One region of the Mesorhizobium sp. M0292 genome, then DNA from elsewhere that is predicted to be linked to it. Evidence: riboswitches for the same ligand, from Rfam matches in the RefSeq annotation. Region 1 holds a riboswitch; the other holds the start of a gene.
What was found. A riboswitch is a leader RNA that binds a small molecule or an ion and turns the genes downstream of it on or off. The one in region 1 is predicted to bind cobalamin.
Positions count from the first base shown of each region.

Region 2: it holds a riboswitch for cobalamin, as region 1 does, so the genes downstream of both, NKI96_RS28535 (aromatic ring-hydroxylating oxygenase subunit alpha) here and NKI96_RS21605 (CbtB domain-containing protein) in region 1, are expected to answer to the same signal.

Region 1 covers NZ_JAMYSB010000015.1:187-7,764, reverse strand. Annotated here, with positions in the region: gene NKI96_RS21630 (methyltransferase family protein) at 203-709, opposite strand; gene NKI96_RS21625 (acetyltransferase domain-containing protein) at 706-1,716, opposite strand; gene NKI96_RS21620 (MFS transporter) at 1,950-3,149, shown strand; gene NKI96_RS21615 (aromatic ring-hydroxylating oxygenase subunit alpha) at 3,157-4,332, opposite strand; gene NKI96_RS21610 (gamma-glutamylcyclotransferase) at 4,467-5,159, shown strand; cobalamin riboswitch at 5,227-5,422, shown strand; gene NKI96_RS21605 (CbtB domain-containing protein) at 5,459-5,638, shown strand; gene NKI96_RS21600 (CbtA family protein) at 5,654-6,457, shown strand; gene cobU (bifunctional adenosylcobinamide kinase/adenosylcobinamide-phosphate guanylyltransferase) at 6,450-6,962, shown strand; gene cobO (cob(I)yrinic acid a,c-diamide adenosyltransferase) at 6,964-7,578, shown strand.
Region 2 covers NZ_JAMYSB010000028.1:56,886-64,463, reverse strand. Annotated here, with positions in the region: gene NKI96_RS28550 (DUF680 domain-containing protein) at 1-205, opposite strand, end outside; gene NKI96_RS28545 (DUF680 domain-containing protein) at 277-480, opposite strand; gene NKI96_RS28540 (DUF680 domain-containing protein) at 547-753, opposite strand; cobalamin riboswitch at 1,253-1,454, shown strand; gene NKI96_RS28535 (aromatic ring-hydroxylating oxygenase subunit alpha) at 1,572-2,819, shown strand; gene NKI96_RS28530 (FAD-binding oxidoreductase) at 2,857-3,957, shown strand; gene NKI96_RS28525 (PqqD family protein) at 4,119-4,541, shown strand; gene NKI96_RS28520 (serine kinase) at 4,694-5,743, shown strand; gene NKI96_RS28515 (glycosyltransferase family 2 protein) at 5,740-6,483, shown strand; gene NKI96_RS28510 (glycosyltransferase family 2 protein) at 6,517-7,269, shown strand; gene NKI96_RS28505 (glycosyltransferase family 2 protein) at 7,254-7,578, shown strand, end outside.

The DNA of each region.
Region 1 (7,578 bases):
ACCCTAGAATCCATTCCGTGACATCGGTCGTGGAGTGCAGCGGTAGCGAATTCTGGACCATAGCAACGCTCTGGAGTCGCGGCATGGATCCTCGGGTCTGCGCTGCGCCGCTACGCTTCTTGCTTCGCCCGTGGATGACGAAGAGATGGGCGTTTCGGCTAGTCGCCAAGGCATGCGAACCCTGCCAGCGATCACACCCGCCTCAAATCCAGCGCCTGACCCGCTTCGCATAGTCGCGGTACTTCTTGCCGAATTTGGCGAACAGCACCTTCTCCTCGCTCTCGATGGCGACCTTCTGCGTTGCAAATGCCGCGATCAAAGCCAGCGGCAGGAACCATACGATCCCCGAGACGAAGGCGACGCCGATCAAAAGCAGCGTGTTGGCCAGATACATCGGGTTGCGCGTCACGCCGAACGGGCCGGACGTCACCAGATGATCCGGCACGCCATTGGGGTTCATCGTCGTTTTGGCCCGGATCATGGCGCGGATAGCGGTGAACCAGAGGGCTGCGACGGCAAACAGCACCACAAAGCCGGCGGCAAACAAAAGGTCGCCCAAGAGGTCGCCGATCCAGGGCAGAGGATAGAACAGGCCGAGCACGATGCTGATGGCGATGGCGGCGATGTAGATCAGTGGCGGCCACGGGATCAGCCGTGGTCTCGATAGATCGGGTTTTGCCAGCCCGGGTTTTGTGAGCTTGTCGGTCATTGTTGCCCTCCCTGCGTCATCGGGCTCTCCTCCGTCCTGGCGGTGCAGATGCCGGCGAGTTCACCGAGATGCGCTTTGAACTCCGGGGTCTGGTCGCCATTGTAGAGCCGGTCGAATGCCGCTTCGCTTTGCAGCGTGTCCAGCATGCACACACAATAGCTGGTGCAGAACTCCGTGTCGCGCTGCTGTTCGCAAGATACCTGGCATTCCTTGAGGAAGATCACTTCCCTTGTTTCGACGGGCGCCGGCGCAATCTGCGAGAACAGCCAGACGCAGCCGAACAGCAGCGGCTGGTGGATCAGGTAGAAAGCCAGGCTGTGGCGGCCGATGAAGGTGAGCGGCCTGGTCCAGCTTCCTGATCCCAGCGTGGCCAGCCGCGCCAGCAGGCCGGTGGTGGACGCAAACTTTGCCGCGGCGATGCCGAGAAGTACGGCGCCGAACCAGGGAAACAGCGGCACGTAATCGTTGGAGCGCGGGTTGATCGCCGACAGGCCGACCCACCACAGCGCCGGATGATCGAAGGCTTCGGATCGGAGATACAGGGGGACTGCGATCACCAAAGCTGCCACGAAAAGCGTCAGCAAGGACGGCAGCCGCAAGAACAAAAGGCCGAGCAGGCTGGCCAGCGCGATCTCGTGCAGGATGCCGAAGAAGATGAAGCTGTCCGGCGTGATGAAGTACGTGACCGCCGATATAGCGGCGGCCGCGACGGCGACCATGGCAAAGCGTTTCCAGAAGCCGGTCCAGCGGATCTGCCTGCCATGCGCGAGAAACAGGCTGACGCCGACCAGGAACAGGAACGTCGAGGCGATGCAGCGCGCATAGATCTTCCACCAGCCGACGGCGGTGAGGCCGGGATCGGTGTAGTGGAAATTTTCGAGATCCCAGGTGAAGTGGTAGCTCGCCATGGCGATCAGCGCGATGCCGCGTACGACATCGATGGCGACGATGCGCTTCGGTTGATCTCGCTTCAGTTGATCTCCAGGGGGTGCGGTATGGATGCTCATGGTCTCGCGATCTGATTCAGCCCCAAAGACGACTATCACGGTTGCACCGGACAAAAGAAGGCCGCCCTCTACGCTCCGGGTCGCGCCGTGCGGCTGCATCGGGCGGCGCTTTAGGCCAGAGCCGGAAAGCCTTTGGCCGAATTCGCTTTTTGCCGGGAAGGGGTCGGTTTCCTGTTACCGGCGGAGGAAGCGCCAGCGCAGATTTGACGCCGCGAGTCTGATTTGGGGATCAAATGTCCACCCATGTGCGCCATCCGATCTGGCTTCCGGCCCTGCGTCCGGCGGATGCCCGCACCTTTGCCTCGCTCTATGCGGTCGAATCCTTCGCCCGCGCCACGGTATCGAGCGTCATCCCGATCCAGGCTTATGAGATTCTGCACAACGAGCAGATCGTCTCGATCCTCTACACCATCGTGGCGCTGCTCGGCCTGTCGGTGACCTTGTTCATGCCGATGTTGATCCGCAGGTTTGCCCGGCGCTGGGTCTATACCGCCGGCGCCTGCCTGCTGGCGATAGGCTCTCTGTTCTTCGTCACCCACACGCTTGCCGGGCAACTGACAGGCATGCTGTGCCGCGTCATGGGGGCGAGCGCCCTGTCGATCACGCTCAACCTCTACATCATGGACCACATCCGCAAGACCGATTTCATGCAGGCCGAATCGCTGCGCATGGCGTGGTCGATGCTGGCCTGGACCGGCGGGCCGACGCTCGGCATCTTCCTCTACACACGCTACGGCATCTATGCCGCGCATGGCGCGGTCGCGGTGTTTGCGTTGGCCTTGCTGGCGCTGTTCTGGACCTACAGGCTGGGCGACAACCGGTCGATCCGGCCGGGCAAGACACGGCCGGCCAATCCGCTGGCCAATATCGGCCGCTTCGTAGCACAACCCAGGCTCAGGCTGGCCTGGCTGATCGCCTTCGGCCGCTCCTGCTTCTGGACGACGTTCTTCGTCTACGGGCCGCTGTTCATGGTGATTACCGGCGAGGGCAAGCTTGCCGGCGGCCTGCTGGTTTCGGCCGGCAATGCGCTGTTGTTCATGGCGATCTTCTGGGGCAAAGCGGGAAAACGCTTCGGCGGCCGGCGCACCATGACCTTCGCCTATTTCGCGATGTCGGCGACGCTGCTTGCGGCGGGCGCGGTCGGCACTACCGCGCCGCTGCTTACGGGCTTTTTCCTGCTCTGCGGCGCCTTCTTCACCATCGCGCTCGATGCACTGGGCTCGACCGCCTTCATGCGCTCGGTGCGGTCCTATGAGCGGGCGCAGATGGCCGCGGTCTACCGCACCTATCTCGACTTTTCCGAGCTGACGCCGCCGCTGGTCTATTCGGTGGTGCTGGCGTTTTTCGGCCTCGGCTCGGTGTTCGTGACGCTGGGCATTCTGGCCGCTGTTTGCGGCTTTATCACCTGGCGCTATCTGCCGAAGTCGCTTTAGTCGCCGATCAGGCGGTTGCCTCAAGCGCTGCATGCCGCTCGCACACCCAGTTGTGGAAGCGGTGCAGATCGTACTCCTCCGGCATCAGCACGCCGGCCGCGTGACGCATGGAGCGCAGGCCTTTCTGGTTGATCTCGCAGATCGCGGCATCCTCCTCCAGCACCTGGGTGCCGAAGGCGACGACATTGTCGATGTCCGTCTCAGCCAGCGCCTCGGGCGCGAACAGCCATTCGGCGGTGAGTTCGGTCTGTTCGGGACCGAGCGGCATCAGTCGCACCGTCCTGACATAATCGACATGGCCGACGATGAACATCGAGGGCAGGCTGGTGGCATAGGTCTGTCCGGCCGCACGCTCGGCTGGCGTCAGGCCCGGGAAGACCGGGCCATGGGCATGTCCGTCGCGCGACCAGGTCTCGGCGCCGGCGCGCAGGCCACCCGAAAACTCCGGTGCGTCATTGTCGGCATGGCGGACCCAGTCGGGGTCGTCGTGCCGGCTCATCAGGCCGCGGCCGTATATCGGCACCAGCCGAGACAGGTCCTTGTGGACGCCTGGGCAATGCAGGCACTCGTTGAAGTTCTCCCAGAAGATTTTCCAGTTGCAGTTCATCACCTTGCGCAGGACATGGCCTGATACCAGCGTTTCCAGCGGCCAGTTGGCGAGGTCGCCGGATGCGGGATCGAAGGAGGTCTCGGCGGAGCCGGCCGTCGCCTGCTGAAGGTTCACAAAGACAAAGCCGCGCCACACCGACAGCGCCACCCGGTAGAGCGGATGATCTGCCTTGTCGAAACCATCTGGCAGCGATTTCGAGGGAACGCGCACGAGATCGCCGCGCAGCGAGTAGGACCAGGCATGGTAGGGGCAAGTGATGAGCCGCGCTTTCAGCCGGCCCTCGCTTTCCTGGCAAAGCTGCGAGCCGCGATGCCGGCAGGTGTTGTGGAAGGCGCGCAACTCGCCGGTGTCGTCGCGAAGCACGACGATTTCCTGCGTGCCGACGCGGAATGTCCTGAATGCCAAAGGCTGGGCAAGATCGGCCTCGCGGCAGACGAGCAGCCAGCTTTTGTACCAGATGGCCTCGAGATCGCGCTGGTAAGCCTCGCTATCCCAATAGGCCGATGACGGTAGCGTCGGTTCGGCCCGGCTCAGGCCGTTATAGGGGTCGCGCTCGCTCGGGTTGGGATGCATGGCTGGCTTCCTATGAAGCGTCAGCCGACACCCCGGCAAATCGTTTGTCAATCAGAGTGCCGCATTGCCGGTTGCAGGCGCGGCGCATAATCATGTCGTGGACATGGGACATTCGGAATTGGGGGGATTCGGACGTGGCCGCACGACAGATGTCGCTTACGCCGGAGCTGGTCGCGCGCTGCTGGCGCGAGATCAGGGACCCCGGGCCTGATCCGGACGCGATGCATCTCGATGAAGCCGACTATGACGCGCTTCTGGATGAATTGCAGGTCGAACTCCCGGATAGCGAACCGCTATGGCTGTTCGGCTATGGATCGCTGATCTGGAAACCGGAAATAGATTATGTCGAGGACCGCGTTGCGCTGGCGCGCGGCTGGCATCGGTCCTTTTGCATGAACATGACGCGCTGGCGCGGCACCAAGGTCAGCCCCGGCCTGATGATGGCGCTGGACCGTGGCGGACAATGCAAGGGCGTCGCCTTTCGGCTGACCGACAATAACCGGCGCGAGCAGTTGGGCCGGCTTTTCCGGCGCGAAGTCACGCTGAAGCCGACAAGCTACCGGCCGCGCATGCTGAAGCTTGCAAGCGAGGCCGGACCGCTCAGGGCATTGGCCTTCGTGATCAACCGCAACGGCCTGACCTATTCCGGCCCGCTCGACGAAGGCAAGATCGTCGAAAGGCTGGCCACGTCCTGCGGGCACTGGGGATCGGGCGCCGACTATCTCTACAACACGGTGAAAAACCTTGAAGAGCGCGGCATTCACGATCGCCATCTGTGGCGGCTGCAGCGGCTGGTTGCCGAGCGGATCACCGCGTTGAACCCGTAACGCCGCATGGCGCATTCGCGCTGTTGGCCGGCGGAATTTGGTTTGCCGGATGCGGCCGTTTCAGCCTATAGTCATGCATGTCGTCGGTTCCGTTAGGGACCAAGAGGGAATGCGGTGAGGGCTGACTTTGTTGCCCAATGCCGTGGCTGCCCCCGCAACTGTGTGCGGTAGTCCTCTCCAAGCCACTGAGGATTTTTCCTCGGGAAGGTGGGGAAGGGCGCTGATCCGCGAGCCAGGAGACCTGCCGGCGACAGGGAACTGACTTCGATGCCCTCGGGTGGAGGGCGAAAGGACAAGATATGAATACCGCTTCCGTCTCCCTCGGCGCATCCGTCTCCTCGCAGTCGCGCTTCATGCAGCTCGTGCTTAGCGCGTTTCTGGGCATTTTCGTCGTCGGCGTTGTCGGTTTCTCGCATATCGATGCGGTCCACAATGCGGCGCACGACTATCGCCATTCGATGGCGTTTCCCTGCCACTGACGAGGATCTGACATCATGAACCTGTTTCGCAACGTCGTGTTCATCGCGGCGATCGCAGGGCTCGTGGCGGGTGTCGCTCTCGCCTGCATGCAGGCCTACGCCACCGTGCCGCTGATCCTCAAGGCGGAGGTCTACGAAAAGGCTGGTGGCGGCCATGAGCATCAGCATGCCGCGGCGCCCGCCGCCAACGCTGCGGACACCGATGCCATGAGCACCGCCGCGCCGGCGGAAAATGCGGTGAGCAGCGCAGCACCGGCTGAAGCAGCCGCGCCGGCGGAGGACGAAGGCTGGGCGCCGGCCGACGGCTTCGAGCGTTTCGCCTTCAGTGTCGTCGCCAATATCGTCACCGGCATCGGCTTCGCGCTGGTCCTGGTGGCGGTTTCCGAGTTCGCCGGCGGCATCGGCAGCTGGCGCCAGGGCGTGTTCTGGGGCTTGGCCGGCTTTGCCGTGTTCACGCTGGCGCCGGGCCTCGGCCTGCCGCCGGAACTGCCGGCAATGCCGGCGGCCGATCTCATGCAGCGCCAGATCTGGTGGTGGGCAACGGTGATGACAACGGCGATCGGTCTTGCCCTTATCACCTTCCGCACGTCGGCGCCCCTGACCGTGCTCGCCGTCGTCCTGATCGTCGCCCCGCATATTGTCGGCGCGCCGCAGCCTGACAGTTTCGTAACGCCGATCCCGGAGGGCCTGCATCATCAGTTCGTGGTGGCGGTGACGCTGACCAATCTGGTGTTCTGGCTGGTGCTCGGCGCAGTTGTCGGTGTAGTGCGCGCGCGCTTCGCCGGCACCGCGACCAGCCTGCGCGACAGCTTTGCCTGATCGCAGTTTGACCTTCATCATCGGCGGTGCGCGCTCCGGCAAGAGCGCGCATGCCGAAACTTTGGCGACGGCGTTGCTGCCGCCATGGGCTTATATCGCCACCGCGCTAGCCTATGACGGCGAAATGCGCGAGCGCATCGCGCAGCACCGCTCGCGCCGTGGCGAGGGGTGGGCGACCATCGACGCCCCGCTTGATCTTGCCGGTGCGCTCGAGGCATTGCCGGACAACCAGCCGGTGCTTGTCGACTGCCTGACGCTGTGGCTGACCAATCATATGCTGGCCGATCATGATCTGGAGGGGGAGTGCCGGCGGCTGGCCGATGTGCTTTCGCGGCCGCGCGGACCGTGGTTCGTGGTCTCCAACGAAGTCGGACAAGGCATCGTGCCCGACAATGCGCTGGCACGCCGGTTCCGCGATGCCGCCGGCCGGCTCAACCAGCAGATCGCGGTCGTAGCTGATATGGTGCTTCTGATGGTGGCGGGGCTGCCGCTCAAGGTGAAATGAGATGACCGATATCGACACAAAAGACGAAGAGCGCCATCGCGCCAAGATGGCCAAGCGCAAGGCGGTGCAGGACGCCGAGGTCGCGGAAAAGACGGTCGAGAAGGGGCTGCTGATCGTCAACACCGGACCCGGCAAGGGCAAGACCACGGCTGCCTTCGGGCTGGCGCTGCGCATGCTCGGCTATGGCAAGCGCGTCGGAATCGTCCAGTTCATCAAGGGCAAATGGCACACCGGCGAGAAGGATGCCTTCGCGGCGTTTGGCGACCGCGTCGTCTGGCACACGATGGGCGAGGGTTTCACCTGGGAGACGCAGGATCTGAAGCGCGACATTAAGGCGGCCGAAGCCGCCTGGGCCAAGGCGCTGGAACTGATCGCCGATCCCTCGATCAGCCTCGTCGTGCTGGACGAACTGAACATCGCGCTGCGTTACGACTATCTCGATCTCTACAGAGTGGTGGCGGCGCTGAAAGCGCGGCGCGAAGGTCTGCATGTCGTCGTCACCGGCCGCAACGCCAAGCCGGCGCTGGTCGAGGCGGCGGATCTGGTGACGGAGATGGGCGTGACGAAGCATCATTTTTCGGCCGGCGTGAAGGCGCAGCAGGGGATCGAGTTTTGA
Region 2 (7,578 bases), on a different contig from region 1:
TGCTCTGAGGAACGAACTTCTGTTGGTCGTTCGACGAGTTCAGCAGCTTGTAGACCGCCGAGTTGGTGCCGGTCGACGAAGTGCGGGTGGTGTCGACGGCAGCGGCCGGCTGGTTGGCGCCATTGGAGCCATAATTGTCGCTGCCGGCAAAGGCAGCGCTCGAAACAGCCAGAACGGCTGCGGTGGCAAGAACGATCTTCTTCATTTTAGTCTCCTGAATTTTTCTGATGCCGCCAGCTGCAGCGGATAAGCCCGCCACGTGCTGGAAACCGGCTTTTAGCGGCCGAAAAGGTTACGGTCGGCACCGTGGGCAGGCGCCTGCTCGGCTGGAGCCGACTTCTCAACCGAAGCCGTATGGCCACTATCGGTCGACGTAATCGCAGGCTGGTTGGCGCCGTTCGAACCGTAGTTGTCGCTGCCGGCGAAAGCGCTGCCGGAGATGGCCAAAACGGCGGCGGCAGCAAGGATGATCTTTTTCATTTCAATACTCCTGAATTTTTTGGGATCCCGAGAGCGACGGGTTAGCCGCCCCTTCTTTGGTCGGGATCAGCGATTGCCGTAGAGGTCGCGGTCGGCGCCCTGAACGACAGGCTGCTTGTCAGCGTGCGCCGGCTTCTGAATGGAAGCCGTATACGAGCTGTCGACCGAGACGACTGGCTGGTTCGCACCATTGGAACCGTAATTGTCGCTACCGGCGAAGGCGCTGCCGGTGATCGCCAAAACGGCTGCGGCAGTGAGGATGATCTTTTTCATTTTTAGTACTCCAGTTTGTCTGTCCGTCTAGCGGCGTGTCTTGGGAGGAATTCGCGTCGTTCGGACAGCCCCGATGTGGGAAAGCCATAGGCTGGTTTCCAATCACGAAGTTGTTCCGTGTGGACCACGCTCCTGCACCTTGAAATTGTACCAGGAAGTTCCTTCATGGCTGTTTATTGTATTGTTTTCAGTTGCTTATGTCGAACCGAGTGGTTCGCTCCGGTGTCGGTTTCCGGGCCGTCGTTCACACCGTCCTGCACGCATTGTCAACAGAAACGAACCGTTCGGTTCGATTAGAGATTGCTAATAGTAACTTTTCGATACCGTTGAGCCCTTTTTGCCCCCGATCGAACTGGATCCGCAGCGATTCGAAACGGCGATGATGGCGTCGCAAGAAACGTCTCAGCTCTTTGACCGGCGGCGGGGAGCGTATGCCGCGCGTGTCGCGCCGCATGGATACGATGTCGCTTTCATGCCGACGTCGCGATCGCTGCCGTGATTAGATGATCGCATCTCAGGTGCCGCTTCGTGACGACGCAGCGGAGAATTGGGAAGCCGGTCAGAATCCGGCGCTGCCCCCGCAACGGTGGTGGAGTTGAAGTCGCAACGGGAGACCACTGGGCAAGAGCCTGGGAAGGTGTCGCGATGGTCCGCAAGGACAACTCCAGAGCCCGGAAACCAGCCCGAGATGCATAGACTCGACTGATCGCGGTGGGCGGTCAAGAGGTGGATAGTGCATGTCCGGCGCCGCGCCGGCCTGCGTCCGATCCTTCCTCCATCACCACCAAGTTCAGTCCTTAAACCACGAGGACAGAACTATGGATACGCGCAACGACATGCTGAGGCTCCTGAACGGCCGCAAGCAAGGCTTTTCGCTGGAACAGCCCTTCTACACCGACCCGGACTATTTCAAGCTCGACATGGAGCTTATCTGGTATCGCGACTGGCTGTTCATCGGCCATGATTGCGAACTGCCGAAGCCCGGCAGCTATATCACCGTGCAGATCGGCGATTATCCGGTGGTGCTGGTCCGCGACCAGAAGGGCAACATCAACGCCTTTCACAATTCCTGCCGCCATCGCGGCAGCCGTGTCTGCAACACTGAGAAGGGCATGGCGGCAAAGCTTGTCTGCCCCTATCACCAGTGGACCTACGAGCTTGACGGCCGGCTGCTGTTTGCCCGCCAGATGGCCGACGGTTTCGACAAGAGCCAGTTCGGCCTGAAGCCCGTCGCCTGCGAGAGCGTCGGCGGCTACATCTTCATCTGCCTGGCGAAAGAACCTGCCGACTTTGCGCCGATGCGCGCCATGATAGAGCCCTACCTCAAGCCGCACCGGCTGAATGAAGCCAAGGTCGCCTTCGAGAGCACCATCATCGAGAAGGGCAACTGGAAGCTGGTCTGGGAAAACAACCGCGAATGCTATCACTGCGCCGGCAATCATCCAGAGCTGTGCAAGACATTCCCCGAAGCGCCGACGGTGACCGGCGTGCAGGGCGCCGACAGCGATCCGGAGATGCTGGCGCACTGGGCGAAATGCGAGGCGGCGGGCCTGCCGAGCAAGTTCCGCATCGATCCGGCCGGGCAATACCGCGCCACCCGCGCGCCGCTGCTGCGCGATGCCGTCAGCTACACGATGTCGGGAAAGCGCGCGGTGACGAAGAACCTGTCCGACAGTGTTGCCGCCGACCGCATCGGCACCTTGATGCACTACCACTATCCGACGACTTGGAACCACATACTGATCGACCATGCGGTCACCTTCCGGGTGCTGCCGATCAGCGCCACGCAAACCGCGGTGACGACCAAGTGGCTGGTGCACAAGGATGCGGTCGAGGGGGTCGACTACAACCTTGAGGAGCTCACCCATGTCTGGACCGAGACCAACGACCAGGACCGCCGCATCGTCGAGGAAAACGCCTTCGGCATCCTGTCTCCGGCCTATGAGCCCGGCCCCTATTCGGAGCTGCACGAGGGCGGCGTGATCCAGTTCGTCGAATGGTACGCGGCCTTCATCGGCCCGCGCCTTGCCGAAGGTGGCAGGCCGGCGCTGCGCAGCGTCGCGTGAGCTGGAGCAGGCGAAGAAGGACCGGAGGATGAATGCGATGACGGATCTTGGGCTCTATCGCCATCTCGACCAGATGGCGCCCTGGAACGATAGGCTGCAGGTGCTGGAAGTGATCGGCGTCAGCGACGAGGCGCCTGACGTCAAGACCTTCACCTTCCGCTCCGACAACCAGACCTGGTTCCGCTACAAGCCGGGCCAGTTCCTGACGCTGGAACTGCCGACACCGGACGGGCCGCTGATGCGCACCTATACGCTGTCGTCGTCGCCATCGCGGCCGTTTTCGATCGCGGTGACGGTCAAGGCGCAGGCCGGCAGCATCGGCACGCGCTGGATGTTCGACCATCTGGTGCCCGGTTCGCATGTCAAGGCCTACGGACCGGCCGGCGACTTCTCGTTGCACAGCCACCCGGCGGCCAAATACCTGTTCATTTCCGCCGGCTCCGGCGTGACGCCGATGATGTCGATGCTGCGCTGGCTGAACGACTGCGCGCCATGGACCGATGTCGGTTTCGTCAACTGCGCGCGGCGTGCCGAAGAGATCATCTTCCGCAAGGAACTCGAACTGCTCGGCGGCCATATGCCCGGCCTGTCGCTCGGCTTCATGATCGAGGAACGTTCCAGCCGCGAGGGCTGGTACGGTCATATGGGGCGGATCGACGCGATCCGGCTGCCCTTGCTGGCTCCGGATTTCCGCGAGCGCGAAATCTTCTGCTGCGGCCCCGATCCGTTCATGCGCGCCGTGCGCGGCATGCTGGATGCCGCCGGCTTCGACATGACGAAATACCATCAGGAGAGCTTTGCCGCGCCTGTGATGGAGGAAATTCCGGCGCCGTTTGCCTCCCCGGTCGAGGACGGCATCGCTGCACCTGTCGAAGCCGTGACGCCGATCCGCTTCTCGCTTTCGGAGGTCGATGCCGGCTGCGTCGCCGGCCAGACCGTGCTGCAGACCGCGCGCAGCTCGGGCGTGCGGATTCCCGCCGCCTGCGAGTTCGGCCTGTGCGGCACCTGCAAGGTGAAGAAGGTCTCCGGCGAAGTCGAGATGAGCCACAATGGCGGCATCCTCGACCACGAGATCGATGACGGTTTCATCCTTGCCTGCTGCTCGAAACCGTTGTCGGCGCTCGAAATCGAGGCTTGAGCCGGTCGACTTCGCCGCAACGGTCGCCGACGCAGGCGTTGTGTTCGCGGGTCTTTGTCTTGCCAAGCATAGGCCGAGTGATTTAGACGCACTTAGGAAGGGCTGGGCAGACCGTGAAGCCGGCGCATCCCTTCAGGGCGCATGGGACGGGGGACACAGCGATGCAACAGCGGGTCTACGCGGTCGCAAGCAAGGACATCGTTTTCGAATCATTCGATGGCGAAGCCGTCGTTCTCGATCTTTCGAACGGCAAGTATTTCGGCTTTTCCGATTCCGGCAGCCGGGTCTGGCAGGCTTTGTCGTCCGGCGTCGCCACTGAAGCACTGGTCGGAGCTGCCGCGGGCGCCGCAAAAACAAGCCTGGCCGACCTCGAAAGCTTCGTTGCCCGACTGCTCGATTTCGGGTTGCTTGCGCCAGCCGAAACACCGGCACAACCGCTTTCGGGCGAGCTGTCGGCTGCGCTTGCTGCCAGCAATGAGCCGCTCAAGGTCGATGTCCATGACGACCTTGCCGATCTCATCATTGTCGACCCGATCCATGAGGTTGAGGAACCTCTCGGCTGGCCGGCGGTGAAACAGGCATAATCGTTTCCCTAAAGCGCGTCGCGTTTGAACGGACTCAGGCGACGCGGTTTAGATCTTTGATTTTATGCATGTCGTCGTCTCAAAACCGGGGCCACCCCGAGCGACATGCATCAGGCGACCCGGCGCAATTCTGGACGCTGAACAACCAACACATGCCTTTGATCACGCTGCAAACCCTGCCGGATTATGCCCGCCATGTGCTGGCGGCCGCGGAAAGCGCCGCCGCCTTCTATCCCGTTACCGCCAGCGTGCGGTTGCCGGGACTGGAGCTGAGTGTCCACCTCGACCATGGCACGCTGGCGGAAGCCAAGAGCCATGCCTTCATACCGGCCCCGGAAAATCCGTCTGCATCTGACGGCTGCCGCATTTTCGTCGCCCACCCGGGCATCGATGGCGTCCTCGCCCCGGCCACCTGGGGCCGAGGCGATTACAACCATCATGCCTTTGCCAACCGGCTGGAAGAGGCCGGATTGCGCGGCAGCTACTATCATGACCTCGATTTCTGGCAGTTCCATGATCCGCAACGCCATGTCGGGGCGCAGCTGATGATGGCGGCCGAGGCCTTTCCGCCATGGGAACAGGCGGCGCCGCTGCGCGCCTTCCTGCATTGGGAATATGCGGCGCGCGGCATGCGGCTTACCCATGCCGGCACGCTGGGCATCGATGGCAAGGGCGTGTTGCTGGCGGGCTCCGGGGGAGCCGGAAAATCGGGAACAGTCGTCGCCGGCCTGCTCAATGGGCTCGATAGCGTCGGCGACGACTATGTGCTGATCGACCGGACGGGGGGGGTGACGGCCTATCCGCTGTTTGCCACGCTCAAGCAGGATCCGGAGGGCTTCAAGCGGCTGAAGCTGGAGGAGCGGCTAAAGTCGTACCAACCGCTGAACTGGCAAGGCAAGCATGCCTTTCACATCAACGAGATCGCGCCTCGACCAACTCCTCCAAGTCTGGACATTATTGCTTTGATAGTGCCCCATATCAGGGGAGGTGCGAGAAGCTCGGTCATGCCCATATCGCGCAAGGATGCCATGATCGCCCTGGCGCCGTCAGGAATCGTGCAGATGCCGGGCGAGCGGGAAGCGGGCTTTCGCTTTTTCAGCGAGCTTACCCGCGATCTGCCATGCTACCGGCTGTCGCTGGGGACCGAGCCGCGCGAGATCGCCGGCACGATTGCGGATTTCGTCCTTCGGGGCTCCGCATGAAGTTGAGCGTCATCGTGCCGGTCTGCAATCGGGAGATCTATGTCGTTTCGACGTTGCGGTCCCTGCTCAGGCAACGCGACGATGCCGATCTCGATATCATCGTTGTCGACGATGGCTCGACGGACAGCTCCGTTGAAGCAGTCCGCGCCATCATGCGGGAAGCGTCGTGCATCCGCCTGTTCCAGCAGGCAAACCAGGGCGTGGCCAACGCGCGCAACACAGGGCTGAGGCAGTTGCTGCCGCAAACCGAACTGGTGTCGTTCCTGGATTCGGACGACGTCTCGCCGGCTGGACGATTCAAGGCTGGCCTACCCCTGTTCGCGGCCGACCCTGCGCTCGAGCTGACCTACTCGCTGATGACGCGCGTCGATCTCATGGACGACGAAGCCCTTCAGCCGGCACCGGGCGGCGCAGGTCCCACCGTGCGCGGCGTCAGCCTTAGCGCCGGGATATTCCGCAGGGCACTCATCGACCGTACAGGTGCTTTCGACGAGGAGTTCCGGCAGGGCGAAGACGCCGACTATCTGCTGCGCATTTTCGAAACCAGCCCAAAGCACATTTTTCCCGACACCGTCGCGGTATACTACCGGCGCCACCCCGGCAATTTGACCAAGCAAAGGGATGTGGCGGTGCGCGAATACCTACGTGTAATTCAGAAATCCTTGCGGCGGCGCAAGGCCGATCCGTCGCGGCGCCCGGTCGAGGGGCTTTTCGAGATCAAGGGCCCGGCAGAGTGGTGAAAGAATGAATAGATCACAGCCTGGAATGCGTGCGTGAAGCTGAGCGTGATCATGCCGGTCTACAACCGCGAACGCCATGTCGGCTCGGCGCTGCGCTCGCTGCTGAGGCAGCGCGATGCCGCCGATCTCGACATCATCGTTATCGATGACGGTTCGACCGACAGTTCGGTGGCGGTCGTGCGCTCGCTGATCGCGGAGGCGCCGTGCATTCGCCTTTTCCAGCAGCAGAATGCCGGGGTGACGCGGGCACGCAACGCGGGCTTGCGGCAATTGCTGCCGCAGACCGGGCTGGTATCGTTTCTCGATTCCGACGACATTTCCCCGCCGGGCCGCTTCAAGGCGGATCTGGCCTGTTTCGACGCAGACCGCACCCTCGAGCTCACCTATTCGCGCATGACGCTGGTCGACGACATAGATGACGATACACTGGAGCCGACAGCCGACAGCCACTCGGTGACGGTTCGCGGCATTCACCTGTCTCCCGCCATCTTCGTCCGGCGGTTGGTCGAACGCATCGGCAGCTTCGACGAGGATTTCCACCAGGCCGAGGACACCGACTATCTGCTGCGCACTTTCGAAAGCGGGCCGAAATTCACGATGCCCGACACTGTTGCGCTCTATTACCGGCGCCATCCCGGCAACATGACCAGGCAGGCCGATGTTCCTTTTCGCGAATTCATGCGCGCCGTCTACAAGTCGATGAAACGGCGCGAGGCCGACCGCTCCTTGCACCCTGTCGACGGCATCTTCGATTTCAAGGAACTTGCGAATTGGCGTTTCCTGTGATGGCCAGCTACGGCGTCGTCATTCCGGCCTTCAACGCGACCGCCACCATCGCCGAGACGCTGCGATCGGTCGCGGCCCAGACGGTCCAGCCCGACGCCATAATCGTCGTCGATGACGGCTCGACCGACGATACGGTCGCGGTGGTCAATGCGCTGGGCATGCCGGTGCAGGTGTTGCGCCAGGACAATGCCGGACCAGGCAGCGCCACCACCAGGGGCATCGCCGCGCTGGCGACGCCCTTCGTCGCCACGCTCGATGCGGACGATCTGTGGCTGCCGACCAAGATCGAAAGGCAGCTGGAGCATTTCG